One region of the Halopseudomonas sp. SMJS2 genome, then DNA from elsewhere that is predicted to be linked to it. Evidence: predicted binding sites of a transcription regulator. Region 1 holds the regulator's gene; each other region holds the start of a gene.
The links. Region 1 encodes sigma-54, which starts transcription at its own class of promoters, with help from an activator protein. Its sites were predicted from a motif close to ANTGGCATNNANNTTGCTNT; they were not measured.
Positions count from the first base shown of each region.

Region 2: a site for sigma-54 is predicted at 7,236-7,255, ahead of fliD (flagellar filament capping protein FliD). Genes of this name have one in related genera too.
Region 3: a site for sigma-54 is predicted at 4,869-4,888, ahead of nirB (nitrite reductase large subunit NirB). Genes of this name have one in related genera too.

Region 1 covers NZ_CP123445.1:649,205-659,661, reverse strand. The annotation lists gene QAO71_RS03185 (ATP-binding cassette domain-containing protein) at 1-475, opposite strand, end outside; gene QAO71_RS03180 (KpsF/GutQ family sugar-phosphate isomerase) at 671-1,642, shown strand; gene QAO71_RS03175 (HAD family hydrolase) at 1,639-2,163, shown strand; gene lptC (LPS export ABC transporter periplasmic protein LptC) at 2,160-2,732, shown strand; gene lptA (lipopolysaccharide transport periplasmic protein LptA) at 2,719-3,255, shown strand; gene lptB (LPS export ABC transporter ATP-binding protein) at 3,242-3,967, shown strand; gene QAO71_RS03155 (RNA polymerase factor sigma-54) at 4,052-5,551, shown strand; gene raiA (ribosome-associated translation inhibitor RaiA) at 5,650-5,958, shown strand; gene ptsN (PTS IIA-like nitrogen regulatory protein PtsN) at 5,979-6,434, shown strand; gene rapZ (RNase adapter RapZ) at 6,440-7,294, shown strand; gene QAO71_RS03135 (HPr family phosphocarrier protein) at 7,291-7,569, shown strand; gene pmbA (metalloprotease PmbA) at 7,624-8,982, opposite strand; gene yjgA (ribosome biogenesis factor YjgA) at 9,079-9,603, shown strand; gene egtD (L-histidine N(alpha)-methyltransferase) at 9,679-10,457, shown strand, end outside.
Region 2 covers NZ_CP123445.1:2,362,409-2,372,865, reverse strand. The annotation lists gene QAO71_RS11240 (SDR family oxidoreductase) at 1-130, shown strand, start outside; gene QAO71_RS11235 (FAD-dependent oxidoreductase) at 293-1,534, shown strand; gene QAO71_RS11230 (AraC family transcriptional regulator) at 1,546-2,580, opposite strand; gene QAO71_RS11225 (TauD/TfdA family dioxygenase) at 2,691-3,599, shown strand; gene QAO71_RS11220 (fumarylacetoacetate hydrolase family protein) at 3,596-4,378, shown strand; gene QAO71_RS11215 (flagellin) at 5,261-6,727, shown strand; gene QAO71_RS11210 (flagellar protein FlaG) at 6,801-7,160, shown strand; gene fliD (flagellar filament capping protein FliD) at 7,319-8,788, shown strand; gene fliS (flagellar export chaperone FliS) at 8,792-9,160, shown strand; gene fliS (flagellar export chaperone FliS) at 9,401-9,781, shown strand; gene QAO71_RS11190 (flagellar protein FliT) at 9,801-10,097, shown strand; gene QAO71_RS11185 (sigma-54 dependent transcriptional regulator) at 10,330-10,457, shown strand, end outside.
Region 3 covers NZ_CP123445.1:2,507,315-2,517,771, reverse strand. The annotation lists gene QAO71_RS11870 (adenosine deaminase) at 1-821, shown strand, start outside; gene QAO71_RS11865 (mechanosensitive ion channel domain-containing protein) at 907-3,381, shown strand; gene QAO71_RS11860 (cyclase family protein) at 3,588-4,541, shown strand; gene nirB (nitrite reductase large subunit NirB) at 4,929-7,487, shown strand; gene nirD (nitrite reductase small subunit NirD) at 7,487-7,891, shown strand; gene QAO71_RS11845 (formate/nitrite transporter family protein) at 7,914-8,738, shown strand; gene QAO71_RS11840 (bifunctional protein-serine/threonine kinase/phosphatase) at 8,735-10,457, shown strand, end outside.

The DNA of each region.
Region 1 (10,457 bases):
TAGCGCGGGCCAATGCGACGCGCCGCTTCATACCACCGGACAGTTCGTCGGGCATCAACTGCGTGGCACCACGCAGGCCGACGGCCTGGAGTTTCAGCAGGACGATATCGCGGATCATGTCTTCCGGCAGTTGAGTGTGCACTCGCAGCGGGAATGCGACGTTCTCGAACACGTTCAGGTCGGTAAACAGTGCCCCACTCTGGAACAGCATGCCCATATGCTGGCGTGCGGCAAACAGCTCCTCACGGCCCAGCTGGGGAATGTTCTGTCCATTGACGAGAATGGCGCCGCTGTCAGGGCGCAGTTGCGCACCGATCAGGCGCAGCAAGGTGGTCTTACCGCAGCCCGAAGGCCCCATGATGCCGGTAATCTTGCCGCGGGGGATCCGGATGTCTACATTATTGAAGATAGTCCGCTCACCCCGGGTGAAGGTTACCTGCTGCAGATCGACGATAAAATCCGATGATTCGGGCATAGTTATAGGCGGCCTTACCTGTTAACCGGCGCAATGACGGAAAAATGAACGGGGTAATATACCAGTTCCGCCGTTGCAGCCCAAGCTGCATGGGTTTCATTTGTTTTCCACCAGAAAAGCGCAGCAACAACACAGATGAGCCGCCCGCCACAAAACGTTATACTCAGCGCTGACCGAAAACAGATATCAAAGCCCATGCCAGAATTCGATTACACCGCATCAGCGCAACGCACCATCCGTATGGAACGTGACGCCGTCGACAGCCTGCTTACCCGGCTCGAAGGCCACTTCGATACTGCCTGCGCCACTCTCATCCAGTGTTCGGGGCGCATTGTCGTTACCGGCATGGGCAAATCCGGGCATGTCGGTCGCAAGATTGCCGCCACCCTGGCCAGCACCGGCTCCCCGGCGTTTTTCGTGCATCCAGGCGAAGCCAGTCACGGCGACATGGGCATGATCACCCGTGATGATGTGGTCATCGCCCTGTCCAACTCGGGCAATACCGCTGAAGTGGTTACCCTGCTGCCGCTGATCAAGCGCCTGGGCATTCCCATGATCAGCATTACCGGCAACCCCGATTCGACACTGGCCCGCGCCGCCGTTGCCAACCTGAACACCGGCGTCGAGCAGGAAGCCTGCCCGCTGAACCTGGCCCCCACCTCCAGCACTACCACTGCATTGGTGATGGGCGACGCCCTGGCCATTGCCCTGCTGGAAGCCCGCGGCTTCAGCGCCGAGGATTTCGCTTTCTCGCACCCCGGCGGCAGCCTCGGTCGCCGCCTGCTGCTGTTGGTGGATGACATCATGCACAGCGGCCCACAGATGCCGCTGGTATCGCCCGACACGCCCCTGCGCGATGCGCTGCTGGAAATGACCCGCAAGGGTCTGGGGTTGACCGGCATCACCGATGGCGAAGGCCGGCTTGCCGGAATCTTCACCGACGGTGACCTGCGCCGCACCCTGGACCAGGACATCGATATCCGCAACGCCCGCATCGAGCAGGTGATGACGCCGCGCTGCAAGACCGCCCGCCAGGGTGTATTGGCCGCCGAGGCACTGAAAATCATGGAAGACGGCAAGATCAGCGGCCTGTTCGTGGTCGATGCCGACGGCAAGCCGGTCGGTGCCCTGAACATGCATGATCTGCTACGCGCGGGGGTGGTATGAACAACGAGCTGCTCGAACGCGCCCGTCATATCCGCCTGGCGATCTTCGACGTCGATGGCGTGCTGACCGACGGTCGTCTGTACTTCATGCCTGACGGCACCGAATTCAAATCCTTCAATACTCTGGATGGCCACGGCATCAAAATGCTGATCGCCTCCGGAGTGCAGACTGCGATCATCAGCGGCCGCAACTCGCCGCTGGTGGAACGCCGCGCCGCCAACCTGGGTATCCAGCACCTGATCCAGGGGCGCGAGGACAAGCTCACCGCACTGGCCGAGTTGCGCGCCCTGGTGCCAGTGGAAATGGAGCAGATCGCCTTTCTCGGCGATGACCTGCCGGATCTGCCGGTCATGCGCCGCGTCGGCCTCGGCATGGCCGTGGGCACCGCGGATACCTTCGTGCGCCAGCATGCCCACGGCGTGACCAGCAATGCCGGCGGCGCCGGCGCGGCGCGGGAGTTCTGCGAACTGATCATGCGCGCCCAGGGCACCCTGGAAAGCGCCCAGGCAGCTTACCTGTGAAGATCCCACGTTATCTGGTTACCGGCGGCATTGTCCTGCTCGCCGTGGCACTGGCGTTGGCGGTGGGTTACTGGAACATCCGCCCAGCCAGTTTCACGCCACAGGTGATTCAGGACCCGCTGCAGCCCGATTTCTTCATGGACAATGCCCGGATCCGCCAGCTCGACGCCAATGGCCAGCCGGTATATGACCTGGACAGTGTACGTGCCGCGCACCAGGTCGGTGACGACGTGACCGAACTGGATGACCCAAAACTGCTGTATTACCGCGAAGGCGAGCAGCAGCCCTGGGATGTGCAGGCCCGCTACGGCGAAGTCAGCGCTGGGGGGGATCGGGTGGACCTGAGCCAGAACGTAGTGATTGAACAGCAGTTGACGGGCCAGCCACTGCGGCGCCTGTCGACGCCGGCCCTGAGCATCTTCCCCCACCGGCATTTTGCCGAAACTGACCGGAGCGTCAGAATCGAGGCCGCCAACGGCGTGACCACAGCCACCGGTATGGAAGCGAATTTCAATGACGGCACCATCAAGCTGCTGTCCAACGTAAGAGGCGAACATGAAGCCCTTTAGAATCCTCTGCCTGGCCCTGCTGACGGGTGCGGCCACGCCAGTGCTGGCCCTGCCCGACGATGCCAATCAGCCGATCCGCATCCAGGCCAATGCCGCCACCCTGGACGATCGTCGCAGCACCGCCGTGTATACCGGCAACGTCATCATCACCCAGGGCAGCATGCGCCTGACCGGCAATCGCGTGACCCTGACCACCAACGACGCCGGCGACGTCAGCAAGGTCGTCTCGGTGGGCTCGCCTGCCACTTACCGGCAGCAGCCCGAAGCGGACGGCAGTCCAGTGGACGCGCGGGCCCAGACCATCGAATACCACGCCGCCGCCAATCGCGTGGTCCTGATCGACCAGGCCTTCCTCGAACAATCCGGCAATACCTTCCAGGGCCAGCGTGTCAGCTATGACATCGAGCGCCAGGTGGTAGACGCCGGTCGAGCCGATGCCGCCGAAGGGGAGTCCGCCGAGCGCATCGAGATAATCATCCAGCCACGCAAGCGTACCGAGCCGGCAACCAATGACGAAACTTGAAGCACGCCACCTGGCCAAAGCCTACAAATCGCGCAAGGTAGTACAGGATGTATCCCTGTCGATCAGGAGTGGCGAGGTGGTCGGCCTGCTCGGCCCCAACGGCGCCGGCAAGACCACCTGCTTCTATATGATCGTCGGCCTGGTCAAGGCAGACCAGGGCAGCATTCTGATCAATGACCAGGATGTCACCCGCCTGCCGATGCACGGCCGGGCGCGCCAGGGCATCGGCTACCTGCCGCAGGAAGCCTCCATTTTTCGCAAGCTCAGCGTCGCGGACAACATCATGGCGATTCTGGAAACCCGCCCGGACCTGAACCGCCAGGGCCGCGAAGGCAAACTGGATTCCCTGCTGCGTGAATTCCATATCCATCACCTGCGTGATAGCGCCGGCATGAGCCTGTCCGGTGGAGAGCGACGCCGCGCTGAAATTGCCCGCGCACTGGCGACCGATCCGCAGTTCATTCTGCTCGACGAACCTTTCGCCGGGGTCGATCCGATCTCGGTCAATGATATCAAGCAGATCATCCAGCACCTCAAGGACAAGGGCATCGGCGTACTGATAACCGACCATAACGTGCGGGAGACTCTGGATATCTGCGACAAGGCGTATATCGTCAATGACGGCCATATCATCGCCGAAGGTGACGCCGAGGAAGTGCTCGCCAACCAGCTGGTACGCGATGTGTATCTGGGCCATGCCTTCCGTTTGTAAAAGCCCAACGGAATGAGGCATGCTGGCCATGTTTTTGGTTGTCTCTCAATGGCTTAAACAGCGCACAAGGTAAACCGCAACACTATGAAACCAACGCTCGTCCTCAAAATGGGGCAGCAGCTGACCATGACTCCACAGCTGCAGCAAGCCATTCGGCTGCTTCAGCTGTCCAGCCTGGATCTGCAGCAGGAAGTGCAGGAAGCACTGGAAGCCAATCCCATGTTGGAGCTGGCCGACGACGGCGATGATGATTTCAGCCCCAGTGCGAGCGATACCGCTGGCAACGACGATGCCCCCGCCACGGCCCTGCCCGAGCCCGTTGAGCTGGAGGCCATTGACCAGCACAGCCACGGCGAAGAAGAAGGCAACTGGAACGAGCAGATTCCCAACGAATTGCCGGTCGACACCCAGTGGGAGGATATCTATCAGACCTCTGCCAGCTCCCTGCCCAGTTCAGATGATGAAGACTGGGACTTTACCGCGCGCACCGGCACTGGCGAGACCCTGCAGAGCCACCTTGAGTGGCAACTCAATTTGCTGCCGTTGTCGGACACCGACTATCAGATCGCTATCGCCCTGATCGATGGCATCAACGCCGATGGCTATCTGGAAGAATCCCTGGAAGACATTCTGACCTCCCTCGACCCAGCCCTCGAAGTGGAGCTGGATGAGGTCGAGATGGTGCTGCACCGGATTCAGCAGTTCGAGCCGACCGGTGTTGGCGCCCGCAACCTGAGCGAATGCCTGCACCTGCAGTTACAGCAGTTACCCGACACCACGCCCATGCTGGAGCAGGCCAAACGTGTGGTCCGCGACCACCTGGAGCTGCTCGGCAGCCGCGATTTCGCCCAGTTGATGCGCCGCTCCCGGCTGAAGGAGGATCAGCTGCGCGAGGTGGTGGAGCTGATCCAGACGCTGAACCCACGCCCCGGCGGCGAGATCGCCTCCGGTGAAGCAGAATATGTGATTCCCGATGTCATCGTGCGGCGGGACCAGAACCGCTGGATCGTCGAGCTGAACCAGGAGGCTGCGCCCAAGGTCCGGGTCAACAGCCAATACGCCTCCATGGTCAAGCGAGCTGACAGCAGCAACGACAACACCTACCTGCGCAACCATCTGCAGGAAGCGCGCTGGTTCATCAAGAGCCTGCAGAGCCGCAACGAGACGTTGATGAAGGTCGCAACCCAGATCGTCGAGCATCAGCGCGGCTTTCTCGAACATGGCGAAGAAGCCATGAAACCGCTGGTACTGCACGACATCGCCGAAGCCGTGGGCATGCATGAGTCGACCATCTCCCGGGTGACCACACAGAAATTCATGCATACGCCGCGGGGCATCTTCGAGCTCAAGTATTTCTTCTCCAGCCATGTCAGCACCAGCGAGGGCGGCGAGTTCTCCTCCACCGCCATCCGGGCGCTGATCAAGAAGCTGGTCGCGGCGGAAAACCCGAAGAAACCATTGAGTGACAGCAAGATCGCTGGTCTACTTGAGGAACAGGGCATCCATGTCGCGCGACGGACCATCGCCAAGTACCGCGAGTCCCTCAACATAGCGCCATCCAGCGAGAGGAAACGTCTGGTCTGAATCAATTGTTGAATCAATGAAATCGGCAACGAGAAGTGGCACCATGGGAGTCACCAAAAACGGTACTCCGGTTTATCAAGCCAATCAGGAGAAGTGTTATGCAAATGAACATCACTGGTCTTCAGCTCGATATCACCGACGCACTACGTGATTACGTTACCGAAAAAATGGCCCGTCTCGAGCGGCATTTCGACAAGATCATCAGCGTTCAGATCACCCTGGAGGTGGACAAGCTTCGGCAGAAAGCTGAAGGTGCCCTACATATTGCCGGCAACGACCTGGTTGCCGAGGCGGAGCATACCGACATGTATGCCGCCATCGACCTGCTGGCCGACCGTCTGGATCGCCAGTTGATCAAACACAAGGAAAAACACATTGGTCGCCAGCAAGGCGTCAATGACCGGTAAGGCTTTAAAGCAGCGAACTCATGCAGATAGATAACGTACTCACCCCCCAGCTTACTTTCACCAGTGTGCCGGGGGGCTCTAAGAAACGGGTGCTGGAAATGATCGGTGATATGGTCGCCCAGCACACCGATCTGGACTCCGATGCCATTTATGAAAGCCTGATCGCCCGGGAAAAACTCGGGTCGACCGGCTTCGGCAATGGCATCGCCATTCCCCATTGCCGACTGGAGCAGTGCACCCATGCCATCGGTGCCTTGCTGCAGCTCGACAGCAAGATCGATTTCGACTCTCTGGATGGTGAGCCGGTCGATCTGATTTTCGTCCTGCTGGTGCCCCATGAGGCCACCGAGCAGCATTTGCAGATACTCAAGATGCTGGCCGAGAAACTTGACCAGGAAGATTTGCGCGAGGCCCTGCGACAGGCGCCGGATGCAGAGACCCTGTATCGGGTCATGGTTGGCACCAGCGGAGGCTGATACTGATGCGCCTGGTTGTAGTCAGCGGACGATCCGGATCCGGCAAAAGTACCGCTCTGCACCTCCTGGAAGACAATGGTTTCTATTGCATCGACAACCTTCCGGCAGGCCTGCTGCCGGAGTTGGCCCGGCAGGCCAACAATACCGACCTGAGCCTGCCCAAGGTCGCCATCAGCATCGATGCCCGCAACCTGCCCAGTGATCTCGAGCGCTTCCCGGACCTGCTCAAGCAGGTCCGGGACGCTGGTATTCACTGCGATGTGTTGTTTCTTGCCGCAACCGATGAGGTACTGATCAAGCGCTTCTCGGAAACTCGCCGCAAGCACCCGTTGACCGACGGCAACTTGTCCCTCGGCGAAGCCATCGCGGCCGAACTGAAGCTACTCGAACCCATCATCGACCTGGCCAGCCTGAAGATCGACACCAGTCACCTGACGCTCTATCAGCTACGCGACCTGCTCAAGCAGCGTCTGCTCAGCAGCCAGAGCAACAGTCCGTCGATCCTGATCCAGTCGTTCGGTTTCAAACGCGGCGTGCCGGTGGATGCCGATCTGGTATTCGACGTGCGCTGCCTGCCCAATCCCTACTGGAAGCCCGACCTGCGGCCGTTTTCCGGCAAGGACCAGCAGATCCGCGATTACCTGGACGCCGAACCCGATGTTCAGGACATGTACCAGGACATCTTCTATTTTCTGCAGAAGTGGCTGCCGCGCTATGCCGCTGGTGAGCGCAGCTACATGAGCATCGGCATCGGCTGCACCGGCGGTCATCACCGCTCGGTATATATCGCCGAACGTCTGGTCAGGGAGCTCAGTGTGCACTCCTCCAACCTGCTCATCCGCCACCGGGACCTGCCATGACCCAACTGACCAAACGCGTGTGCATCATCAACAAACTCGGCCTGCATGCCCGGGCAGCCGCCAAGTTTGTCAATGTGGCCAAGCAGCACGAGTGCAGCGTCAGGGTCGGTGGCGATGAGCAACAGATGGTCGACGGCAAGAGCATCATGCAAGTGATGATGCTGGCCGCCAGCAAGGGCAGCGAGATCTGCATCAGCTGTGAAGGCGAGCATGCCGAACAGGCCATGGCGGAACTGATCGGGCTGATCAATGACTACTTTGGTGAAGGCGAGTAGCGCAGCCAGGGCCTGTCAGCAGGCAAGCCCGCTAACAGGCGTTAAAGACCGACTCTACGCCCCGCCCACCGTCATGCCATCCACCAGCCAGCTGCCGGTCAGGTAGTTGCCGCGACGCTCGATATCCGAGCCGACGCAGCGCAGGTTGGCGAACATGTCCTTCAGATTGCCGGCGATGGTCACTTCCCGCACCGGGTGGCTGATCACGCCGTTTTCCACCCAGAAACCACCGGCTCCTCGTGAATAGTCGCCAGTAACGCCATTGACGCCCTGCCCCATCAGCTCGGTGACCAGCAGGCCAGTGCCCATTTCCCGCAGCAGCGCCGGCAAGTCACCGGCGTTGGAATTGATATGCAGGTTATGCACACCGCCGGCATTGGCGGTGCTGGCCAGCTTCAGCCGGCGGGCCGAGTAGGTGCTCAGCACCCAGCTCTGCAACACGCCCTGCTGAATGAAACTCTGCGCCCGGGTCGCCAGGCCGTCGCCGTCGAAACCGGCACTGCCCAGCGCCTGCAGCAGGTGTGGACGCTCATCGATGGTGACCCACTCGGGAAATACCTGAGTACCCATGGCATCCAGCAGGAAGGTGGACTGACGGTAAACCGCGCCGCCGGAAATCGATCCGACCAGACTGCCAAGCAGACCGGCCGCCTGATCAGCGGCAAACAGTACCGGCACCTTGGCGGTTTTCACCGGCTTGGCGCCCAGCCGTGCCAGTGCCCGCTCAGCAGCCTTCTGCCCCAGGGCTTGCGGGCCCAGCAGCCGCTCGGCCTTGCGATCCACCGTATACCAGTAGTCACGCTGCATACCGTCTTCAGTATTGACGATCAGGACCGCCGAGGCGCTGTGCCGGGTTCCCAGCGAGCTGCCGATGAAACCGTGGCTGTTGCCGTAGACCCGACAACCCTGCTGGCTGCTGAGGTTGGCGCTGTCACTGCTCAACCGCGGATCCATTGCCAACGCCGCCGCCTCGCAGCTCAATGCCCGCTCGATGGCCGCATCAGCATCCAGCGCCCAGGGATGATACAGATCCAGGTCCGGGATATCCCTCGCCATCAGTGCGGCATCGGCCAGGCCGGAATAACTGTCAGGTGAGGTATTGCGAGCGATCGCCAGGGCCGCCTCGACCGCCGAGCGAATCGCCTCGTCGGACGTATCCGAGGTACTGGCCGAGCCCTTGCGCTGGCCCAGATACAGGCTGATGCCGAAGCCCCGGTCCCGGTTCAGTTCCACCGTTTCAACTTCACCGCGGCGCACGCCAACGGACAAGCCAGTGTTCTGACTGACCGCCACCTCGCAGGCCGAAGCACCTTGCCGACGGGCCTCATCGAGAATGAATGCCACGCGCTGCTCGAGCTGCTGGCATAGGGCGCTGGGGTCGTCATCGTGCTGGACAGGAAGCTGTTCGGTCATGTGATCTCCTTGTAGGCGGCCATTGTACCCCGGACAGCCGCCCTGTGAACGGGTATCATGACGCCTTGAACAGAACCGGTGAACGGGCAGCAAACCATGACAGATTTTCCTGAAGAACACGACAATGACGAGCTGGATGATGAGAAGAGCAAGAGTCAGGTCAAACGCGAAATGCACGCCATGCAGGAGCTCGGGCGCCGACTGACCGAACTCAAGCCTCACCAGTTGGAAAAGCTCAACCTCACCGATGAGATGCGCAAGGCGTTGGACGAGGCCCACCGCCACACCGCCCGAGGCGCGCTGAAGCGGCACCTCAGCTTCGTCGGCAAGCTGATGCGGGATCAAGATGTGGAAGCAATCGAGGCTTACCTCGCTCGACTCGATAGCAGCAGCCAGGCCCATGCCCAGTTCTTCCATCAAATGGAGCGTTGGCGCGACCGGCTGCTGACTGGCAAGCCGGACGAACAGCAGGCCTTCATGGAAGCCTACCCCGATGCCGATCGGCAAACCATCCGCCAATTGGTGCGTCAGGCCGGCAAGGAAGCAGCCGAAGGCAAGCCGCCGGCCGCTTCGCGCAAACTGTTCAAGCTGATCCGTGAGGTCGTCGAAAACGCGGAATAACCCGCGGCAGCATGTAATGGCGATCTGTGGCTGATGTGCTAGGTTCAAATAGAACATCAAGCCACAGGACCTGCCGTGAATATCGCCACGCCACTCCCCCGCCTGGAAAACCTGCTACCGCCTGATCACGACAATGAATATCAGCAGTTGCTTGATGGGCTCCTGCAACCCCAGGCACGCATCAATCCAAAATACTTCTACGATGACACCGGCTGCGAGCTGTTTACCCGCATCTGCGAGCTTGAGGAGTACTACCCGACCCGCACCGAGGCGGCGATCTTCGAGCGCTGCGCGGATGACATCAGCTTGGCGCTGGTCAATCACGCCCAATGGATTGACCTGGGCTGCGGCGACTGCAGCAAGTCACGCCGCTGGCTGCAACATATCGCCCCTGCCAGGCTGATCGGCGTCGATATTGCCGGCGACTTTCTGCAGAGCTGTCTGGCCGATATTGCCCATGATCATCCGGAGTTGGAATGCATCGGCGTAGTCAGCGATTTCACCCGTCGTCTCGATCTGGCCGAATTGCTTGCCGAAGACTGCGCCAGTCCGCCGGTGTTCTTCTATCCCGGCTCATCAATCGGCAACTTCACCCGCCCCGATGCTTTGCGCCTGTTGCGCTGCATTCGTCAGCAGTGCGGTGCTCGCGGGCAACTACTGATCGGCATCGACCTGGTGAAACCCAGCCCTATTCTGGAAGCGGCCTATGATGACGCCGAGGGCGTGACCGCCGCGTTCAATCTGAACGTGCTGAGCGTGGTCAACCAGCTGCTGCATGCCGATTTCGAACCGGCCAACTTCGTCCATCAGGCAGTCTATGACCGCGAGCAGAATCGGATCGAGATGCGTCTGGT
Region 2 (10,457 bases), 1.7 Mb from region 1:
CATGGGCGGCCCCAACGCCGACATTACACCCCAGGAAAGCGCCAGTGGCATCCAGTCCGTAGTGGATAACCTGACACTGGAGAGCAGCGGCAGCTTCTTCAAATGGAATGGCGAACTGCATCCCTGGTAAGGCAAGCATAGATCGCCCTTATCGAGCCCCGACCTTGGGCTTCTCCTGGGAGGGACGAGCACCAGCTCGTCCACATCTCCTCAGGACCCAACCCACCCAAACCCTTGCTAGACTCTCTCCCATAGCACCAGTATCTGTTGTTTCCACAGCCAGGAGTTCTTCATGTCGCGTAACACCCTCGTCCTTGGCGCCGGTATGGTCGGCGTTTCCGTTGCCTGGCACCTTGCCCGTCGCGGCCACAACGTCACGCTGATAGATCGCCGTGAGCCGGGCCGTGAAACTTCCTTCGGCAATGCTGGCATCATCCAGCGCGAGGCCGTGCGCCCCTACGCCTTCCCGCGGGATCTCGGCACTCTGTTGCGCGTACTGCCCAACCGCGAAGTGGACATCCGTTACCGGCCCACCGGCATGGTCAGCGCTGCCGTTCCCCTGTTGCAGTATTGGCACAACTCCGGCGGGTCGCGCTATGAACGTATCGTCAAGGAGTGGGCTTCACTGATCATGCGTTGCCAGGATGCTCATGCTCCCATGATCGAAGCCGCCGGCGCCGAAGATCTGATCCGCAAAGGTGGCTGGCTGGAGTTGTACCGCACCCAGGGCGCTCTGGATGAGCGAATAGCGAAGGCACGCGAAGACCATGAGCGTTTCGGTGTGGAATACGAAGTGCTCAATGCTGAACAGTTGCAGGCAACGGAACCGCATCTTGCCAGGGAACTGGTGGGAGCTATTCACTGGACCCAGCCCTGGATGGTGTCGGACCCCGGCGCGTTGGTGCAAGCCTATGCCCGCAGCTTCGTCGAGCAGGGCGGGCGCCTGATGCAGGCCAGTGTCGAAGGTGTTGCCCGGGAAGGCAGCGGCTGGCACGTGACCACCAGCGAAGGCGCACTCGAAGCCGACCAGGTAGTGGTTGCCCTCGGTCCCTGGTCGAGCGACCTGCTGACGCAGCTGGATATCAAGGTCCCGCTGTTCGTCAAACGTGGCTATCACATGCATTACTCGACCGAGCAGGGCGCTACCCTCAATCACTGGGTCATGGATGCCGAACGTGGTTTTCTGCTTGAACCCATGCGCGCCGGTATTCGCCTGACCACGGGCGCCGAACTCGCCGACCTGAACGCACCGCCCAAATACAAGCAACTCGCTGCGGCCGAACGCGCCGCGCGCAATCTTTTCCCCCTTGGCAAACGCCGCGACGCCGAACCCTGGAAAGGCGCCCGTCCCTGTATGCCGGACATGAAACCGGTCATTGGCCCGGCACCGGGCAAAGACGGCCTGTGGCTGGCCTTCGGGCATGGTCACCAGGGCTTCACCCTGGGACCGGCGACCGGCGAATTGCTGGCGCAGATGATGGATGGGGAAACGCCGGCGATTGATATGACGCCGTTTGCGGTGGATCGGTTCTGACGGGGCTGCCCTTATGTAAGTGCTCGGACCATGCTGTCGTCGTCCTGGAGACGACGCCACTGGTCCGGGGACATGCCATTCCAGCGCTTGAAGGCCCGTGAAAAGCTGGCGGCCTCGGCATACCCCAGCTGTTGAGCGATGCTTTCCAGCCCCAGCATGCTGTCACGCAGCAGGCGTTCCGCCAGATTGCGTCTGACTCGGTCATGCAACATGCGAAACGGCTGTTTCTCATCCGCCAACCGGCGATGCAGAGTGCGTTCTGACATGCCCAGACGGACGGCTACCTCATCAGCACGGCATGGCTTGCCGGAATGACTCATCAATTGTTGCAGTACCCGCCGTGCCAGTGTGCCCTGTATATCAGCCAGCCCGTCGCAGAGACGCTCGCATAGCAGCGCGCAGCTGCGCTGGGTCTGGGCGTTGGCAAGAGGCAGCGGGCTGTCCAGATCCTGCCGAGCGATCAGCATGCCGTCATGGGATTGCGCGAGCGCAATGGGGCAGCTGAAATAGTCGCGGTAACGATCGGCCAGCGCCGGCTCCGACCCAGACAGGGATATCCGCAAAGGCATGAAGGGGCGCTGCAGCAATTCGCCGAATAGCCGCAGCCAGGCCGTCAGCCCACGCCCGACCACCAGGTCGCGAGCATCCTCGGGCAGCACGCTGCTATCCAGAGACATCCACACTCCCTCTTCGCAGAGCGAAAGCGTGACCGGGCAGATCGCCAGCGACAATGAGCGAAAACGGCTGCTGATCCGGATTGCTTCCCAGAGATTGGGGCTGGACAGCATGGCATAGCCCAGCAGCCCCAGACAGGTCAGGTGATAGCAATCCCCCATCTGCATCCCGAGGCCGGGATCTGGCCGGAGCGCTACCAGATTGCGAATGGCAGCCAATTCCTGCCACAGCTGGTATCCACTGCCTTCAGCCAGTCGTTGCTGCTGCAAACCGGTATTTGCCAGGCAGGCATCGGCGGATATACCAGCGGTTGCGGCTACCTGTAACAGGTAGCTGATATTGGTGTTGTCGCGCTGCTGTCGCCAATCCATATGATGCTCCTGGCAGGATGGCAGTAAAAGTCATGGGATGGCGGTGATTATCATGGTTTGCTGCGGCAGCTTCCAGCACTGTAGCCAAAACACAACAAGAGAGCGCCGCCATGCCTGAATTCTTCTATACCACTGCAGCCAACAATCCAGCCCGGGATCATCACCATTTCACCGCAACGCCAGTGGCTGGTTCACTGGGCGCTGATGTGACGGGTATTGACCTCAATCAGCTGTCAGAAGAAGGCCAGGCAGAACTGCGCCAGGCATTGATGGATCACCAGGTTCTGTTTATCCGGGACCAACAGCTGAGTCTCGGCCAGTTCGAGGCGGTGACCCAGCGCTTTGGCGAATTCGGCAAGGAGCCTTACGTCAAGACCATGGCTGATCATCCGAATCTCGTCCACGTGGTCAAGGAAGCAAGTGAAGGCTCGCCGGTCATCTTCGGCGGTGCCTGGCATACCGACTGGACCTTCCAGGAACGCCCGCCGGCCTTCACCTTGCTCTATGGCCATGATGTGCCGACCAGTGGCGGCGACACCCTGTATGCCAATATGTATCTGGCCTACGAGTGGCTGTCCCCGGCGATGAAAAAGATGCTGCACAACCTGCGTGGCGTTCATAGCCCGGAGGCCGCCTATGGCCCCAACAGCCGACACAATGCGGGCCTGGAAAACATGAACATACTCTACGGCGAGTCGGTGGACGATGAGGTGCGCTCCCATCCCCTGGTAACCAAACACCCGGAAACCGGCCGCAGCGTCCTGTTCGCCAACCCAGCCTACACCCTCGGTATCGAGGGCATGAAACCCGAGGAGTCTCGGCCGATACTCGACTACCTGTTCTCGGTGGCCTCGGCCGCGACTTTCACCTGCCGTATGCGCTGGGCACCAGGCACCCTGGCGATCTGGGACAACCGCTGCACCTGGCACTTGCCATTGTCGGACTATCATGGGGCACGCCGGGAAATGTTCCGTAGCACCGTCGTCGGCGAGGCGCCGGAACAGGCGGATCAGCCATGAGCGAGGACTTCCAGCCAAACGCTCTCGCTGATGAGCTCTACCTGGCCCGACGGCAACGTCAGCCCGGTGTCGGGTTAGCCGAGCGCTATCCGTTGGCGACGCTGGATCAGGCGCAACGAGTAAGTGAATACCTGATAACCCGCTATCTGGCCGGTGGGCAGACCATTGCCGGCAGCAAGCTCGGGTTGACCGATACGCGCATGCAAGCAGCGCTGGGCTTGGATAGCCCGTTGATTGCGATACTGCTTAGCGGCTGGCAGATCAGTGGCGGCACGCTAGACATCAGTCAGTTTCTGCTGCCCAAGCTCGAGATGGAAGTGGCATTCCTGTTTTCCGCTGCCATCGATGATCCGGAAATAACTGATGCGGCCCTGCAGCAAGCGATCTCCGGGGTAACGGTCGCGCTGGAAATCTGTGACTCGGCCTATCAAGGCGGCCCTCGTTCATTGTTCGAGGCGGTCGCTGACAACCTGTCATCGGGCGGCTTCATATTGGGAGAACAGTACCACCCAGCTGATCCCCAGGCCCTGGCAGAACTGAGCGCCACCCTGACCAATCACGGCAAGCCAATAGCCGAGGGCAATGCCAGCCAATGCATGGGTAGCCCCTGGAACGCCTGTCGCTGGCTGGTGCAAGAACGGGCGCGTGACGGCAACCCGGTACAGGCCGGAGAAATCCTCCTGTCCGGCTCACTGGGGCCAATGGTACCGATTCAGGCCGGCGACCGGTTGGAGTTGGAAATGGGTTACCTGGGCAGGCTTGGTTGCGCCGTAGTCTGAGCCGGGGAAAGCGTACCTGGCCCTTTTTCTGCTACCGCTCGCGCAAGCGGTAACACTCGAACGGGGTGAAAGGTATCACTTGCCCCATGCGGGACTGGCTTCGGCATCGCTGATTTTTAGTAACTTATTGATTTTAAACGGAATGCTAAAGGTGGCACGCTATCTGCTTTGTATTTGATCACAATAAAAATAATAACGCTAAGCGCAAAACTCAATAACAAAAACAAGATTCAGCTCCACACATAACAAGAACAAAACGTGCGAGTGCAGCAAACTGATTTTTTTGGAGAATGGGGGAACAACTTCCTGCGCATCCAAAGCAATCCGCTTGCTTTAAGCAACCCGGGATGGGTTCCAGGGTGGCAATGCCACCGGCTCAAAAGAACAAGAAAAGCTCAAGAACAACAAGAACACCATTAAGGGGAGCGAAAGCTCCCCTTTGAGCTTTATGGCTGCATACTCATCAAGCAGGTGCAGGTATTTCGGATGGTATCGATGGCACTCGTTTGCCAGCCTGGCGAGCGCTAGCCAAACCTTCTGGATGGCCCCCCCCCTTTATCAGACCTGAAGATCAATCCCGGGAAAGGTGGTTGGTCGAGCAGAGGCTACGCATCGTCCCGTGCTATTTGCCAGCTGGGGAATGTAGCTGATCCCTGCAATCACCCTAAAGCTTTCTCCGTCTCGCCCGATAACCCCTACATCGGCGATAGCTGCTTTTGAGCCTGTCAAGGCACCGCGAAAAGTTTTTTGAAAAATGATTAAAGCTCTTCGCCAGCACGCCGATACAGAAACTGAATGCGAACACTATGGTTGCCTGAGGTGATGGGCACATGAGTCGCAAGCTCAGGCAAACATTATTTCGGTCTAATTGGAGAATTACCCATGGCCCTGACAGTAAACAGCAACATTGCTTCCCTGAACGCTCAGCGCAACCTGAGTGGTTCTACCAATGCCCTGTCCACTTCGCTGGAGCGTCTGTCTTCCGGTTCGCGCATCAACAGCGCAAAGGATGACGCAGCTGGTCTGCAGATTTCCAACCGTCTGACCAGTCAGATCAACGGCCTGAACGTGGCTGTCAAGAACGCCAACGACGGTATGTCCATGGCACAGACCGCTGAAGGTGCCCTGCAAGAATCCACCAACATCATGCAGCGCATGCGTGACCTGGCTCTGCAGGCTTCCAACGGTTCCAACTCTGCTGAAGAGCGCAAGGCTTTGAACCAGGAGTTCAGCAACCTGTCTGGTGAGCTGACCCGTATTGCTGAAACCACTACCTTTGGTGGTAAGAGCCTGCTGAACGGTACTTTGACCGGTGAGAGCTTCCAGGTTGGTTCCAACGCGGGTGAGACTCTGTCTTTCAGTATTGGTGACATGAGTGCCAAGGGGTTGACTGGTACATCGACGCTGGCTAGCGCTACTGGTGGTCTTGCGACTGGTTTCAATGAGCAGGGTGAGCTCAGTGCCGCTACCAGCATCAAGTTGAACGGCACTCTCGTCAACTTTGAAGAGGGCGATACTGTTGACAAAGTCGTAGATAAGATTAACAACGCCAGTACCGGTGTGACCGCTACTAAAGCTGAGATCGCAGCCGATCCTGATGCTACACCTGCGACTGAGGCTGGTGTTGGTATCAACTTGAGCTCGCTCGAGGACTTTTCAGTGGATGGTCTTGGTGTAGAGGCGCTTGGTCTGGAGCGTGCTGGTACCGAGGCTCGCACTGAATATACAGCAACAGGTACTACATTTACCGCTCCAGGAGCAGCCTCTACATTCACCATTACGGTTGACGGAGAGGACACGACTATTGACGTCTTGGATAGCGATACTGTCCAGACTCTGATGGATAGAATTAATGAGGATACTGCAACTACTGGTGTTACTGCTTCCTTGAATACGGACGAGGATGCACTGGTTCTGACATCTGACGCCGCATTCACTTTAGGGGGGACTGCAACTGATGCGGGCCTTACTGTAGGTGCGGCAACTGATAACGAGATTGCAGCTGTCTCTAAGGTGGAGGCTGAGCCTGAGACACACACACTCGACAGCCTGGATGTTCTCAATGTCGAAAACGCTCAAGTAGCCATCCAGGCCCTGGACGACGCGATTGCCTCGGTAGACAGCACCCGTGCTGACCTCGGTGCCGTGCAGAACCGCTTCGAGTCGACTATCAGCAACCTGCAGAACATTTCTGAAAACGCTTCCAACGCACGTGGTCGCATCATGGACACCGACTACGCAGCCGAGTCTGCCAACCTGGCCAAGAACCAGATCATGCAGCAGGCTGGTACTGCGATGCTGGCTCAGGCCAACCAACTGCCGCAAGCAGTCCTCAGCCTGCTGGGCTAAGGTAAGTTAGCGGTATGACTGGCGGGGGAAGGGGCGACTCTTCTCCCGCTTTGTCCTGTGTGGAGGAAAAACCATGGATATGGGATCGCTCAACAACAGGGCTGGGGTAGGGGCTGTCGCGCCTGCTGCCAGAACGAACGAGATAACAGCTGCGGCTGTCGCCCAACCGGTGACCGAGGCGCGGAAGAATGACAGCATGGCCGAACCGGATCGTGAGCAGGTGCTGACGGCGGTGGCGGATATGCAGGATTATGTACAGGCGGCCGGACGCAATATCCAGTTCCAGGTGGATGATGACAGCGGCCGCATGGTGGTGAAAGTGACCGAGGCGAGCACGGGGGATGTGATCCGCCAGATGCCATCGGAGGAAGCGTTGCGGCTGGCGGAGAACTTGTCAGAGATTCGCAGTGTATTGTTCAGTGGCGAGGTCTGACAGCGGCGAAGCTGTAGGAGCGGGCTTGCCCCGCAAAACCCTGGTATGCGTCCTCGCCGGCCTGACCTGTGGAATGCTGGCATGATTTCTGCTTAGGTGGTGTGAGGTTTCATTATTCAGCGGCGAACCGTCAATAAACGGTCGTAGAGGGTAGGATTATGGCAATTACCGGTATCGGCTCAGGTATGGATGTTAACGGCATGGTCAAGGCACTGCTCAATGCAGAGGCTGCGCCAAAGACCGCCCAACTTGATCGACTGGAAAAATCTACCACCTCCAAGGTCTCGGCACTGGGGCAATTTCGCAGTGCCTTGTCGACCTTCCAGGATGCCCTCGGCAAGCTGAATGATGCCTCCCTGTTCGAGAAGCGCAGTGCCACTTCCAGCGCAGCTGGCATTGTCAGTATCACCGCCGACTCCAAGGCGGTTGCCGGCAATTACAACGTGCAGGTGTTCAACCTGGCGCAGACCAGCAAGGTCGCGCTGGCCGGGTTCGACAACGCCAGCGATGCGCTGGGTACCGGTACCCTGACCATCAATGTCGGCGACGAATCACTGGATATCGACGTGGGCGAGGGTAACAACAGCCTGACCGGTATCCGCGATGCGATCAACGCGGCCGGCAAGGAGATGGGGCTGAGCGCGACCATCGTCAATGACCCGAGCGGTGAGGGCGGTGCGCGATTGGTGCTGAGTTCAACGGCATCGGGTACCGACAATGACATCAGCGTGACGGTGTCGGACGCAACAGGTGAGTTGGGCGCGCTGGCATTTGCGCCGCCGTCTGGCACTGACGCAGACTTTCAGCCAACTCCTGTGGATGCTGACAACCCCCGCGCGGCCCGAGTAATCAGCTATTCCCGTGATGCGAATTTCGCCATTGACGGTATCAACCTGAGCAGTGCCAGCAATACTGTTGAAGATGCCATCGAGGGTGTGACACTGACTCTCAAGGCGGCGCAGTCGCAAGAAGCGCTGGATAATGCCGAAACCGTCAATCTCGGCGTGGCAGTGGACCAGGCCGGCGTCAAGAAATCCATTACCGAGTTTGTCGACGCTTATAACAAGATGCTCGACAGCGTCAATGCGCTGACCAATGTGACGCCAATCGCCGATGGAGATTCTGAACCCCTCACAGCCGCTCTGGTGGGTGATTCATCGGTACGCTCCTTCATGAACGCCATGCGCAGCGAGTTGGGATCACCGGCCAGCGGCGAGGGCATACGCATCCTGGCAGATCTGGGCATCAGCACCGAGCGCGACGGCAAGCTGAAGCTGGACAATGACAAGCTGGACAAGGCACTGGATAACAATCTGGAGCAGGTCAGCAGCTTCTTTACTGGTGAACAGGGCTTGATGGGACGGTTGGAAGAGAGGGTCAAGCCCTTCACCGAAAGCGGCGGCATTCTGGATAACCGCACCAAGGCTCTGCAGAACACTCTCACCGGTCCCGGCGGTGTTGATGATCAGCGGGAAACGCTGGCCATGCGGCTGAGCAAGATGGAAACGCGCCTGTTCGCCCAATTCAACGCCATGGATGCGCTGATTTCACAAATGAACAGCACCAGCTCCTTCCTGACCGCCCAACTCGACAGCCTGCCCGGCGTCGTCAACCAGAACAAGAAGTAAACCATGAAAAGCCCTATCGATACCTACAAGCAGGTCAATCTGGCGCAGGAAGTATCCCAGTACCGCGCGGTACAATTGTTGCTGGCCGGTGCAATCGAGCGCCTGAAGCTGGCTCGTCACGCCCAGGCGACCGGCAACCCGGAGCGGCGCGGTACAGCGGTGAGCAGCACCATCAGCATTATCGGCGCGCTACAGGCTTCGCTGGACAAGGATCTGGGCGGCGAGATTGCCGAGAACCTGGATGGCCTCTACGACTACATGACCCGCAAGCTGGCAGGCGTGGCGTTGGACGATACGCCGCGTTCGCTGGATGAAGTGCAGCAGCTGCTGGAAGAACTCAAGGAAGGTTGGGACGCGATTGAGCCGAAGTAGGCTGGTTATGTAGTCCTTACCAATGACAAACCCCGGTGCGCCGGGGTTTGTTGTTTCTGGGGTAGAGTCGTTCAGGCTGCGCTCGTTGTGTGCCAAGGTTTGGTTGAGTCGTCGTCGAGCGGGTGCTCGGCAACCCGGGGCGGGCGCTCGGCTGGGGAACTTCTTCCATTTTCTCCTCAAGTTTCCCATCCGCTGCCGATAACTGAATTATGTGCAACACATCTTCAGGAAGCTTGTCATATGAATGCCTACGCAATGAAACAGTACCAGACCGTCAACGTCCACGCTCAGGTGACCGAGGCTGATCCGCATCGGCTGATCCAGATGCTGCTGGAAGGCGGGCTGCAGCGGATTGCGCAGGCGAAGGGGGCGATGGAGTATGGCAATATCGGATTGAAGGGTGAGCTGATCGGCAAGGCGATGGGTATTATTGGTGGTTTGCGTGATGCAGTCGACACCGAGAAAGGTGGCGAAATAGCAGCAAATCTGGATAATCTCTATGCCTTCATGCAACAGCGGCTGAGCCAGGCGAACCTGAAGAACGATCCGGCCATGCTGGAGGACGTCGCCAAACTGTTGCGTGAGATCAAAGAGGGTTGGGATGGCATTCGCCAGTCCTGAGCCACCCGGGAGATTAGTCATGGCCGTTGCCGTTGAACAATTGCAGGAAACCCACAAGGCGCTGATCGCCGCAGTGCAGGCGGGAGATTGGCAGCAAGTGGGTGAGCTTGATCGGCTGTGCCGCGAGCAGGTGCAGCAGGCCATGGCCCAGCCGGACCGGGATGAAGTGGCGCTGGCCGAATTGCTGAGTTCGCTGTCCGAAACCTATCGCGAGGTGATTGGACTCTGCCAGGCAGTGCAGGGCAAGCTGGCTGAAGAGCTGCAGGGCGTGCAGCGCAGTCGGCAAGGCGCCAAGGTCTATCAGATGTTCAGCTGAGTTCCGCTCTCCCACTTAATAGTTGGTCGGTAGGCTGGATCCTCGGCCTGCGCCGAGGATGGTGAAAGGGTGGTGGTTGTCATAGATCATCTATCCGATCAGTAGCACCATAAAAGTGCGCCAAGTATTTGACTCGTACCTTCAATCCCTCTACCTTTACTTCTGTACCCGCAGTTATGGCTCTATGCCATTGCTTTGTGCGTGTAACTGGAAAAAGGACCTCCTGCCTCTCATGCAGCTCAATAGCCATATCCTGCTGATCGATGATTGCCCGCGTAGCCGCCATGATCTCAATCTGATTCTCGGATTTCTTGGGGAAGATACACTGTCCGCCCACTCGGCTGCGTGGCAGGAAGAAGT
Region 3 (10,457 bases), 1.7 Mb from region 1:
ATGATCTGCGCCGCGCTTATACCTTTGGCAATCTCCAGGAGTTCCTTGATCTCTACTATCAGGGCGCGAACGTCCTGCGCACGGAGCAGGACTTCTACGATCTCACCTGGGCCTACCTGCAGCGCTGCCAGGCCCAGGGAGTAGTACATGTCGAGCCGTTCTATGACCCTCAGACGCATACTGAGCGGGGCATTGCATTCGAGGTGGCTCTTGAGGGGATAACCACAGCACTGCGTGATGGCAAAGAGCAGCTGGGTATCGAGGGTGGGCTGATCCTCAGCTTTCTGCGACACTTGAGTGAGGATGACGCCTTCGAGACGCTCGCCCGGGCTTTGCCGTATCGGGATGCTTTTTTTGCCGTCGGGCTCGACAGTTCAGAGCTTGGTCATCCGCCCAGCAAATTCGAACGGGTCTTTGCCAAGGCCCGTGCCGAAGGGCTCCTGGCAGTTGCTCATGCGGGCGAGGAGGGGCCGCCGGACTACATCTGGCAGGCGCTGGATCTGCTCAAGGTCAGTCGCATTGATCACGGCGTACGTGCAGCGGAAGATCCTGTACTCATTGAGCGGTTGATCGACGAGCAGATCCCGCTGACCGTGTGCCCATTGTCCAACATCAAACTGCGTGTGTTTGACGATATGCGAGATCACAATATTCTGAGCCTGTTGGAACAGGGCGTTAACGTCACCGTGAACTCTGACGATCCGGCTTACTTCGGCGGTTATGTAAATGAGAATTTCATGGCTTTGCATGAAAGCTTGAGGATGACAGAAAGCCAAGCCAAGCGCCTGGCTCAGAACAGCCTGGACGCCCGGTTGGCATAAAGCTGAACCCCAAAGGCCTGGGCAGGCTCGAATAGTGAACAGCTGGCCTGCCTGGCGGACCGGCAATGTTTATTGGACGGATATTATGCTGAGATCGAAACTGCCTGGGTTTGTTGTGTTGATGCTGGCTCTGCTGTTCATGCCGGTCGCTGCGGTGTCGGCACAAACGGCTGACCAAAAAGAGCTGGACCCGGCACAAGCGCGACAGGTGCTTGATACGCTGCAGGATGACGAGCGGCGGAATGAGGTGGTGCGGGCGCTGGAGGTTATAGCCAGCGAGGCGCCGGCCGATGATGAAGCGCCGGCTGTGGAGGAGTCGCCGTTAAGCGCCATAGTGCCGCTGGAAGCTGGTGGTCTGGTTGCGCGCACCATGGATCAAGTCGGTGATTGGGCTGATGGGCTGCATGCACAGCTGGTGCGGATTGCCCGGGCGCTGGCTGATCTGCCCGCCTGGTTCCAGGCCACCTTCCTCAATGAGGTGGGGCGCATGTTGGCGCTGCAGACGCTGATGGATCTGACTATCGTCTTTGGCGTCGGCTTTTGTCTGGAATGGCTGCTGCGCCGCGCGTTGCGCAGATCTGTGCGCAGCCTGTTGACCAGCGCCAACCAGGCAGAGTTGCGGGCGCCCGCGCCTGTATCTGTTCCCGTATCTGCTCCGGATACCACCGACCCTGTTGCCCTTGCTGCACTGCGTCCGCTGGATAACAGCACTGCGCTGGTTCAGACTCAGCGCGATGGGGTTGAGTATGTGGAAGCAGTACCGGTCGGTCCCCATGCTTCCGCTGCAGACTCGCCCGTGGAGTCTGCCAACGGGGCCGCTTCAGCGGCAGTCGCCACTGCCGCGGCCTCGACTGCTGCTTCCCCCGTCGAATCCGAACTGAAGGCATTGCGCCGATTGCCCTTTGCCCTGGCCGGCTTCGTACTGGATCTGTTGCCATTGGGGCTGTTTTTTGGCATCGCGGCGCTGGTCCTGCAGCTGTTGCCGGGACTGGATGCGCGTACCCATCTGGTGACTCGTGAGTTTGTTTACGCCTATGTGATCACCCGTGTCGTCATGGCCGTGGTGCGCCTGTTGCTGGCACCAAAGGATGCCTGCCTGCGTATCATCCAGGTGGGCGATTTCGCCGCTGAGCAGATACATCGGTGGACGCGTCGGCTGGTTGTTCTAGCGACCTTTGGTGTCGCGACTGGTAATGCACTTGGCATCCTCGGCACCGACCCCGAGGCCCAGCTGGTGATTGTCAAAACGACCTCCCTGATGGTGCATCTGGCCCTGATCTTTCTGGTGTTTCGTTTCCGCCAGCCGGTGGCCGTGTGGATCGCCGGTTCACCCGAGCGTGACGGTGCAGCATATGCGTTGCGACGCTGGCTGGCGGGTGTCTGGCCGCTGTTGATGGCGGTGTTGATCATGGGCGGCTGGGTGGTCTGGGCGCTGCGCATCGAAGATGGCTTCACCAAATTGCTGGAGTTCATCGGCATTTCCGCCGCCATCATTGTATTGGGCCGGCTGGCCGCTGTATTGGCGCTGGGGGCCCTGGGGCGTTTGGCGGGTATCAGCGAGGATGTGTCGGATGAGCCCAGCCCGGATAGTTCGGCCAATCTGCGCAGTCAGCTTGCCGAGCAGTACTACCCGCTGCTGCGTTGGTTGGTCTCGCTGGTGATTACGGTAGCCACCCTGGTTGCGCTGCTGCAGGCCTGGGGGCTGAATGCGTTGCAATGGTTTGCACCTGGCACCATTGGTAGCAGCCTGGCTTCCGCTTTTGTCACCATTGTCATTGCTGTGGCGATTGCACTGGTGGTCTGGCAAGCGACCAACGTCTCCGTTGAGCGGCGTATTGCCCGCTGGCGTGAGCAGGGCGACCTGTTACGTGCGGCGCGCCTCAATACACTTCTGCCCATGCTCCGCGCCGGGCTGTTTCTGGTTATTGCGCTGATCGTCGGCCTGACGGCGTTGAACCAGATCGGCGTCAACACCACGCCGTTGATCGCTGGTGCGAGCATCATAGGTGTAGCCATTGGTTTCGGCTCGCAGAAGCTGGTGCAGGATTTCATTACTGGGATCTTCCTGCTGATGGAGAACGCCATGCAGGTTGGCGATTCGGTGACGGTCGCCGGTGTGGCGGGTACCGTGGAAAACCTGTCGATCCGCACTGTGCGTCTGCGCGCCGGTGATGGCTCGCTGCATATTGTGCCGTTCAGCTCGGTGACCACGGTCAACAATGCGCACCGCGGCCTCGGCAATGCGGCTGTGCGTATCAGCGTCAGCTATGACACTGATATCAATCAGGCCATCGGAGAACTGAAGGCGATTGGCGCAGCACTGCGTAACGATCCGGTTTTCTCACCACGGATTCTGGCGGATATGGAAGTCTGGGGCGTGGACGCGGTGGATGGTTCCATGGTCACTTTGGCCGGCCAGATGCGCTGTACCGACAAGGGCCGTTGGGGTGTCCAGCGCGAGATCAATAGACGCATTCTGGAACGCTTCCGCCAGCTGGGTATCGATATCGCCGATCCGCGCGAACGGCCGCTGGTACCCTCTACTGTCATTCCTGAATAGTGGTTGTTATAGATAATCTTGTGTCGCAGAGTTTTCTGCAGTTTCGATCAGTGTTCATAGCTGAGTAGTCATCGGCGCATTGAAAACGCGTATTGATGTTGAAGGTCAGATATACGGTCTTGTTTTCATAGGTAAGGGTCGGATCAAAGCGGCAACAAGTCCTAACGCAAATGATCATTCCAATAAAAATGTATGGAGCACAGTGCATGAAGTTGACAACGAACCCCATCATGGCAGCGGTAGTTGCTGGTACTTTATTAGGCGCCAGTGCACCTGTTGTGCTGGCGAGCGAAGATTGGCAAAAATCGAAGTGGGGCGAGGAAGATACGATTGGTGCCGCTAATTACCTTTCCGCAGAGCGTACTCTGGAAGCGGCACGCCTGGTTACTGAAGGCAAGACCTATTCGCTGGGTGTGGAGCTGAATCGCGACTTCCCGGCCTATGGCGCACGTTTCTTTGATATTACCGTGATGGAACCCAGAGCTGGCGGCAAGCCTCTGGGACCCACCAAGTTGACCAGTACTGATGACATTCTGCATACGTGGCTGGGCATTGGCAGTCAGATCGACGGCTTTGGTCATATTGGTATCGATCACAAACATTACAACGGACTGGCAGCTGAGGATATCGTGGCTGTTGATGGCCTGAAGAAGCTCGGTACTGAAGGCATTCCTCCCATTGTTACCCGTGGCGTACTACTGGACATGACTGAGCACTTCGGCCAGAGCATGTTGACCGAGGGACAGGGTTTCAATAGCGAAGAGATCCTCGCTGCCGCGAAAGCCCAGAACGTGAAAATTCAGGAAGGCGACGTGGTACTTTTCCATACCGGCTGGCTCAGCCTGGTCGGTGAGGATAACGAGCGATTTGGAAAGGCTCAGCCGGGCCTCGGCGTCGACGGTGCGAAATACCTGGCTGAACAGGGAGTCGTTGCTGTGGGGGCTGATAACTGGGGACTTGAGGTCATTCCCTTCGAGGACGGCACCGGCGTGTTCGAAGTTCATCAAACACTGCTCGCAAAGCATGGCGTTTACATCCTCGAAAACATGAACACCGCCGAGTTAGCCAGGGATAATGTTCATGAGTTCATGTTCGTCCTGGGACAACCGAAGATTAAAGGGGCCGTACAGATGATGGTGAACCCGATTGCCATCAAGTGATAACTGACTGGCACCAGCGGCCTTTATCCGATTTGCAGATACCCTGAGCTGTTACTGCCAGCAATCGCTTACCGCCGAAGCCGAGCCGGATCCCCTCCGGCTCATCTGCTGACCGATCTCCCACCAACGTTTGAGTTTCTTGCCTTTCTCGGGGCGAGGCGCACCAAAGGCGAGCCCTGTGTGCGCTGGGTTGCCCTGCCATGGTTCAATCAGGGGCCTCTTGCTCTGCTACGCGCAGGTCGTCCAGTATCCTCTCATCGCCTGGAAAACCCTCCAAACCCAGCATTCGTGCGGCATTGCGGGCAGGCCCGAGTCGCGATACTGCTGTCTGGCATGCCCCTTGCTCTAGTTCCTGCATAACTTGGTTGGAGCGAAGAGGGAAGGCTTATGAGCGGGGATGTCATTTCAACCCGGCGGGAAACGCTGGTGGTTATTGGCAACGGCATGGTGGGCCACCATTGCGTCGAGCAATTGATCGCGCTGGGCGCCTTGTCTCATTACGAAGTCCATATCTTTGGTGAAGAGCGCCAGCGGGCCTATGACCGGGTGCATCTGTCCGAGTACTTCGGCGGGCGCGATGCGGAATCGCTGGCGATGGGGGAGCAAGCGCTCTACCAGCAGCCGGGGGTACACCTGCACCTTGGTACGCCGGTGTTGGAGATCGACCGCGATCATCGGCAAGTAGTCACGGCCAGTGGCCGCACTGCTTACGACCAACTCGTGCTGGCGACCGGCTCCTTTCCCTTCGTGCCACCGATCCAGGGCGCTGAAGGTACTTCAAGGCTGGTCTACCGGACCCTGGATGATCTGGATGCCATTCGGCAGGCGGCTGATGGTGCCCGTCGCGGAGTGGTGGTCGGTGGTGGTCTGCTCGGACTGGAGGCGGCGAACGCGCTGCGATCCCTGGGGCTGGAGGCCCATGTAGTGGAGTTCGCGCCGCGGTTGATGCCGGTGCAGCTGGACGCTGAAGGCGGCGCCGCGCTGCGGGCGCGGATCGAGGCGTTGGGCGTGGCGGTGCATCTGTCCCGCGCCACCAGCGCGATCATCCGGGGTGACGAGTACCGCTGGCGGATGAACTTCGCCGATGGCGAGTATCTGGAAACCGATCTGGTGGTGTTCTCCGCGGGCATTCGGCCGCAGGATGCGCTGGCACGCAGCGCGGGACTGAACATGGCGGAACGGGGCGGCGTGGTGGTGGACAATCACTGTCGCACCAGCGACCCGGCCATCCATGCCATCGGCGAGTGCGCCAGCTGGAATGGGCAGGTATTCGGCCTGGTCGCGCCGGGCTACCAGATGGCCCGGCTGGTGGCGGCGCGATTGCTTGGCCAGACCTGCGAGCCGTTCACCGGGGCGGATATGTCGACCAAGCTCAAGCTGCTCGGCGTGGATGTTGGCTCTATCGGTGATGCCCAGGGCGCTACCCCCGGATCGCGCAGTTACCGTTTTATCGACGAGGCCACCGCCGCCTATCGTCGGCTGGTGGTTTCTGCGGATGGCCAGCATGTGCTCGGTGCGGTACTGGTCGGTGATAACAGTTACTACGATACCCTGCTGCAATATGCGCAGAACGGTATCAAGCTGCCGCAGGAGCCGGCCAGTCTGATCCTGCCGCAATCCGGCGGCAGCCCGGCGCTGGGCGTCGATGCGCTGCCGGCGGCGGCCACCATCTGCTCCTGCCACAACGTCAGCAAGGGCACGGTGTGCTGCCAGGTCGACGCTGGCGTCACCGACCTCGGCGAGCTGAAAGCCAATACCAAGGCCGGCACCGGCTGCGGCGGCTGCAGCGCGCTGCTCAAACAGGTCTTCGAGCATGAGTTGAGCGCGCGGGGCGTGGTGGTCGATCGCAGCCTGTGCGAGCACTTCGCCCATACCCGCCAGGAACTCTACGACATCATCCGCGTAGAGGGTATTACCCGTTTCGAACAGGTGCTGGCCCGGCATGGCAAGGGCGAACTCGGCTGCGACATCTGCAAGCCCGCAGTGGGCTCGATCCTCGCCTCCTGCTGGAACGAGCCGGTCATGAACCCGGCGCTGGTGCCCCTGCAGGACACCAATGACACCTTCATGGCCAACATGCAGAAGAACGGTACCTATTCGGTGGTGCCGCGCATCGCCGGTGGCGAAATCACCCCGGAAAAGTTGATCGTGCTGGGTGAGGTGGCGCGCAAGTACGATCTCTATACCAAGATCACCGGCGGCCAGCGCATCGACCTGTTTGGCGCCCAGTTGCATGACCTGCCGGACATCTGGGGCGAGCTGATCGCAGCCGGCTTCGAGACCGGTCACGCCTACGGCAAGTCGCTGCGCACGGTGAAATCCTGCGTGGGCAGCACCTGGTGCCGCTACGGCGTACAGGACAGTGTCGGCATGGCCCTGCAGCTGGAGCATCGCTACAAGGGTCTGCGCGCGCCGCACAAGATCAAGTTCGGCGTATCCGGCTGCACCCGCGAATGTGCCGAGGCGCAGAGCAAGGATATCGGCGTGATCGCTACCGACAAGGGCTGGAACCTGTACGTGGCAGGCAACGGCGGCATGCGCCCGCGCCACGCCGAGCTGTTCGCCACCGATCTGGATGACCAGACCCTGGTGCGCTACATCGATCGCTTCCTGATGTTCTACATCCGTACCGCCGACCGGCTGCAGCGCACCTCGACCTGGCGCGAAAGCCTCGAGGGCGGGCTGGACTACCTGAGAGAAGTGATTATCGAGGACAGCCTGGGACTGGCCGCCGAGCTGGAAACCCAGATGCAACTGGTGGTGGACCGCTATGAATGCGAGTGGACCAACGCCATCAATGACCCGGAAAAGCTCAAGCGTTTCCGCACCTTCGTTAACGACGGGCGCGGCGATCCGGACATCCATTTCGTCAAGGAACGTGGCCAGCGCCGTCCGGCGCGCGCCACCGAGCTGACGCTCATCCCGGTTACCGAGGAGGCACTCTGATGACCCAGGCACAAGCACTCAGCATCGAACCGAACGATCCAGTCGCCCATTGGCACACGCTGTGCCATCGGCAGGATCTGGTGGCCAATTCCGGCGTGGTCGCCTGGTTCGCCGGGGCCCAGATCGCGCTGTTTCATCTGCCGCAGGGCGGATCGGGTGGGCAGGTCTACGCCATCCACAATCGCGATCCGCAATCCGGTGCCAATGTTATCGGTCGAGGAATGGTCGGCCGCATCAAGGATGCGGCAGTGGTGGCGTCGCCGCTCTACAAACAGCATTACCGGCTGGAGGATGGACAGTGTCTTGAGCAGCCAGACCAGGCGCTGCAGGTGTGGCCGGCCCGGCTCAGGGGGGATCGGGTGGAGATCTACGCGCCCGGTAACCGCAGTGCCATGAACATCTGACCCTTACATAAGGAAGCAACCCATGTCCTATCTCGTTCCTGTTGAATTCGTTACCAAGATGGTTGATGCCGGTGAGTCCAAGCTGTTCATGTCCACCCGCGACACGCTGATCCGGGCCTTCATGGCCGGCGCCATTCTTGCCCTGGCAGCGGTGTTCGCCATTACAGTGACCATCCAGACCGGCTCGCCATTGCTGGGCGCAGTGCTGTTTCCGGTTGGTTTCATCATGTTGTACCTGATGGGGTTCGACCTGCTCACCGGGGTCTTCATGCTCACGCCCCTGGCTTTGCTGGACCGGCGCCCGGGGGTAACCGCGGGCAATATTCTGCGCCACTGGGGCTGGGTATTTCTCGGCAACTTTGCCGGTGCATTGACCGTGGCGTTCATGATGGCCTTCGTCTTTACCTATGGCTTTTCCATTGAGGCGGGGGAAATCGGCGCAAAGATCTCGCATATCGGTGAAAGCCGTACCCTGGGATATGCAGAGTATGGTGCGGCCGGCTGGGCGACGATCTTCCTGCGCGGCATGCTGTGCAACTGGATGGTCTCGCTGGGCGTGGTCGGTGCGATGATTTCTACTACCGTCGGTGGCAAGGCCATCGCCATGTGGATGCCGATCATGCTGTTCTTCTACATGGGCTTCGAGCATTCGGTGGTGAACATGTTCCTGTTTCCCTTCGGCATGATCATGGGCGGTGAGTTCTCGGTGATGGACTACATGATCTGGAACGAGATCCCCACCGCACTGGGCAACCTGGTGGGCGGCCTGGCCTTTACCGGACTGACGCTCTACACCACCCATATCCGCACCGCACCCAAGCGTGCGCAACTGCGCCAGGCGGCATGACACTCACCAGGCAAGCCCGACCGGATGGCGGTCGGGTGTCACCGTCGCCGCGTCTGGATATCGCCCTCGGTCAGGCTTCTGACCGAGGGCGCAAGGACATCAATCAGGACTTTCATGGCGCCTGCCTGCCGGCCGAGCCCCAGCTCAGCACCAAGGGCACGGTGGTGGCGCTGGCCGACGGCATCAGCAGCAGCGCGGTCAGTCATATTGCCAGCCAGACAGCGGTGGCGGGGTTTCTGGAGGACTACTATTGCACGCCCGATGCCTGGTCGGTGCGCAAGTCGGCGCAGCGGGTGCTGGCAGCGATCAACGCCTGGCTGCATTCGCAGACGCGCCAGGGTGAATATCGGCATGACGCTGACCGCGGCTATGTCTGTACCTTCAGCGCGCTGATCATCAAGTCCGCGACCGCCTACCTGTTCCATGTGGGTGATGCGCGGATCTACCGGCTTCGGGGTCATGATCTGGAGCAACTTACCCGGGATCACCGCCTGCGCGTATCGGCTGACACCAGTTACCTGGCCCGCGCTCTGGGCGTCGGCCCGCACCTGGAGATCGACTATCTGGCGCTGCCTCTTGAACGCGGCGACCTGTTCATTCTGGCCACCGATGGCGTGCACGAGCATATCGATGCGCCGCGGCTTAGGAGCTTGATCAGTGAGCATGAAGAGGACTTGCAGGCGGCCGCCGAGGGCATCATTGAACAGGCGCTGGCGCGGGGCAGTGACGACAACCTGACTGTACAGCTGCTGCGGATTGACGGGCTGCCGGCACCGACCGTGCTCGAACACAGCCGGCAACTGACTGAGCTGCCGCCAGCGCCCTTGCTGGAAAGCCGTGCGGTTTTCGATGGCTACACCATTGAGCGCGAACTGCATGCCAGCAGCCGCAGCCATGTTTATCTGGCCACGGATAGCGAGTGCGGCGAACGCGTGGTGCTGAAGGTGCCGTCCATCGATCAGCGCCAGGATCTGGCCTCGCTGGAGCATTTGATGCTGGAGGAATGGGTCGCCCGGCGGCTGCACAGTCCCCATGTAGTGAGAGCGGCGCCGGCCCGTCAGCGCCGCTATCTGTATACCGTCAACGAGTTCATCGAAGGCCAGACCCTGCATCAATGGATGCTCGACAACCCACTGCCAGAGCTGCAGCGGGTGCGCGACATCGTTGGGCAGATCGCCCAGGGGTTGCGTGCTTTCCATCGCCTGGACATGCTGCACCAGGACCTGCGGCCACAGAACATCATGCTCGATCACGCCGGCACGGTTAAAATCATCGACTTCGGCTCGGTGCGGGTCGCCGGTATCGATGAGATTGACGGCGGCGCCCCGCAGAACCCGGTGCCAGGCACGGTGCAATACGCGGCGCCGGAATATTTCCTGGGCTTGGGTGGGTCGCCGCGCTCAGACCTGTTCTCGCTGGGTGTGATTGCCTACCAGATGCTCACCGGCACGCTGCCCTATGGCACCGAGGTGGCCAAGGCATCCACCCGGACGGCGCAGTTGCGGCTGGGCTACCGGAGCGCCTTGCAATACCGGCAGGATCTGCCAGTCTGGCTGGATGAGGTGTTGAAGAGAGCTGTGCATCCCGACCCCAGCAAGCGTTACGCCGCGCTATCCGAGTTCACCTTCGACTTGTGCCAGCCCGGCGGCGCACGCCTCGCCACGCAGCGCCCATCCCTGCTGGAGCGCAACCCCGTCGCCGTATGGCAGAGCGTTGCGC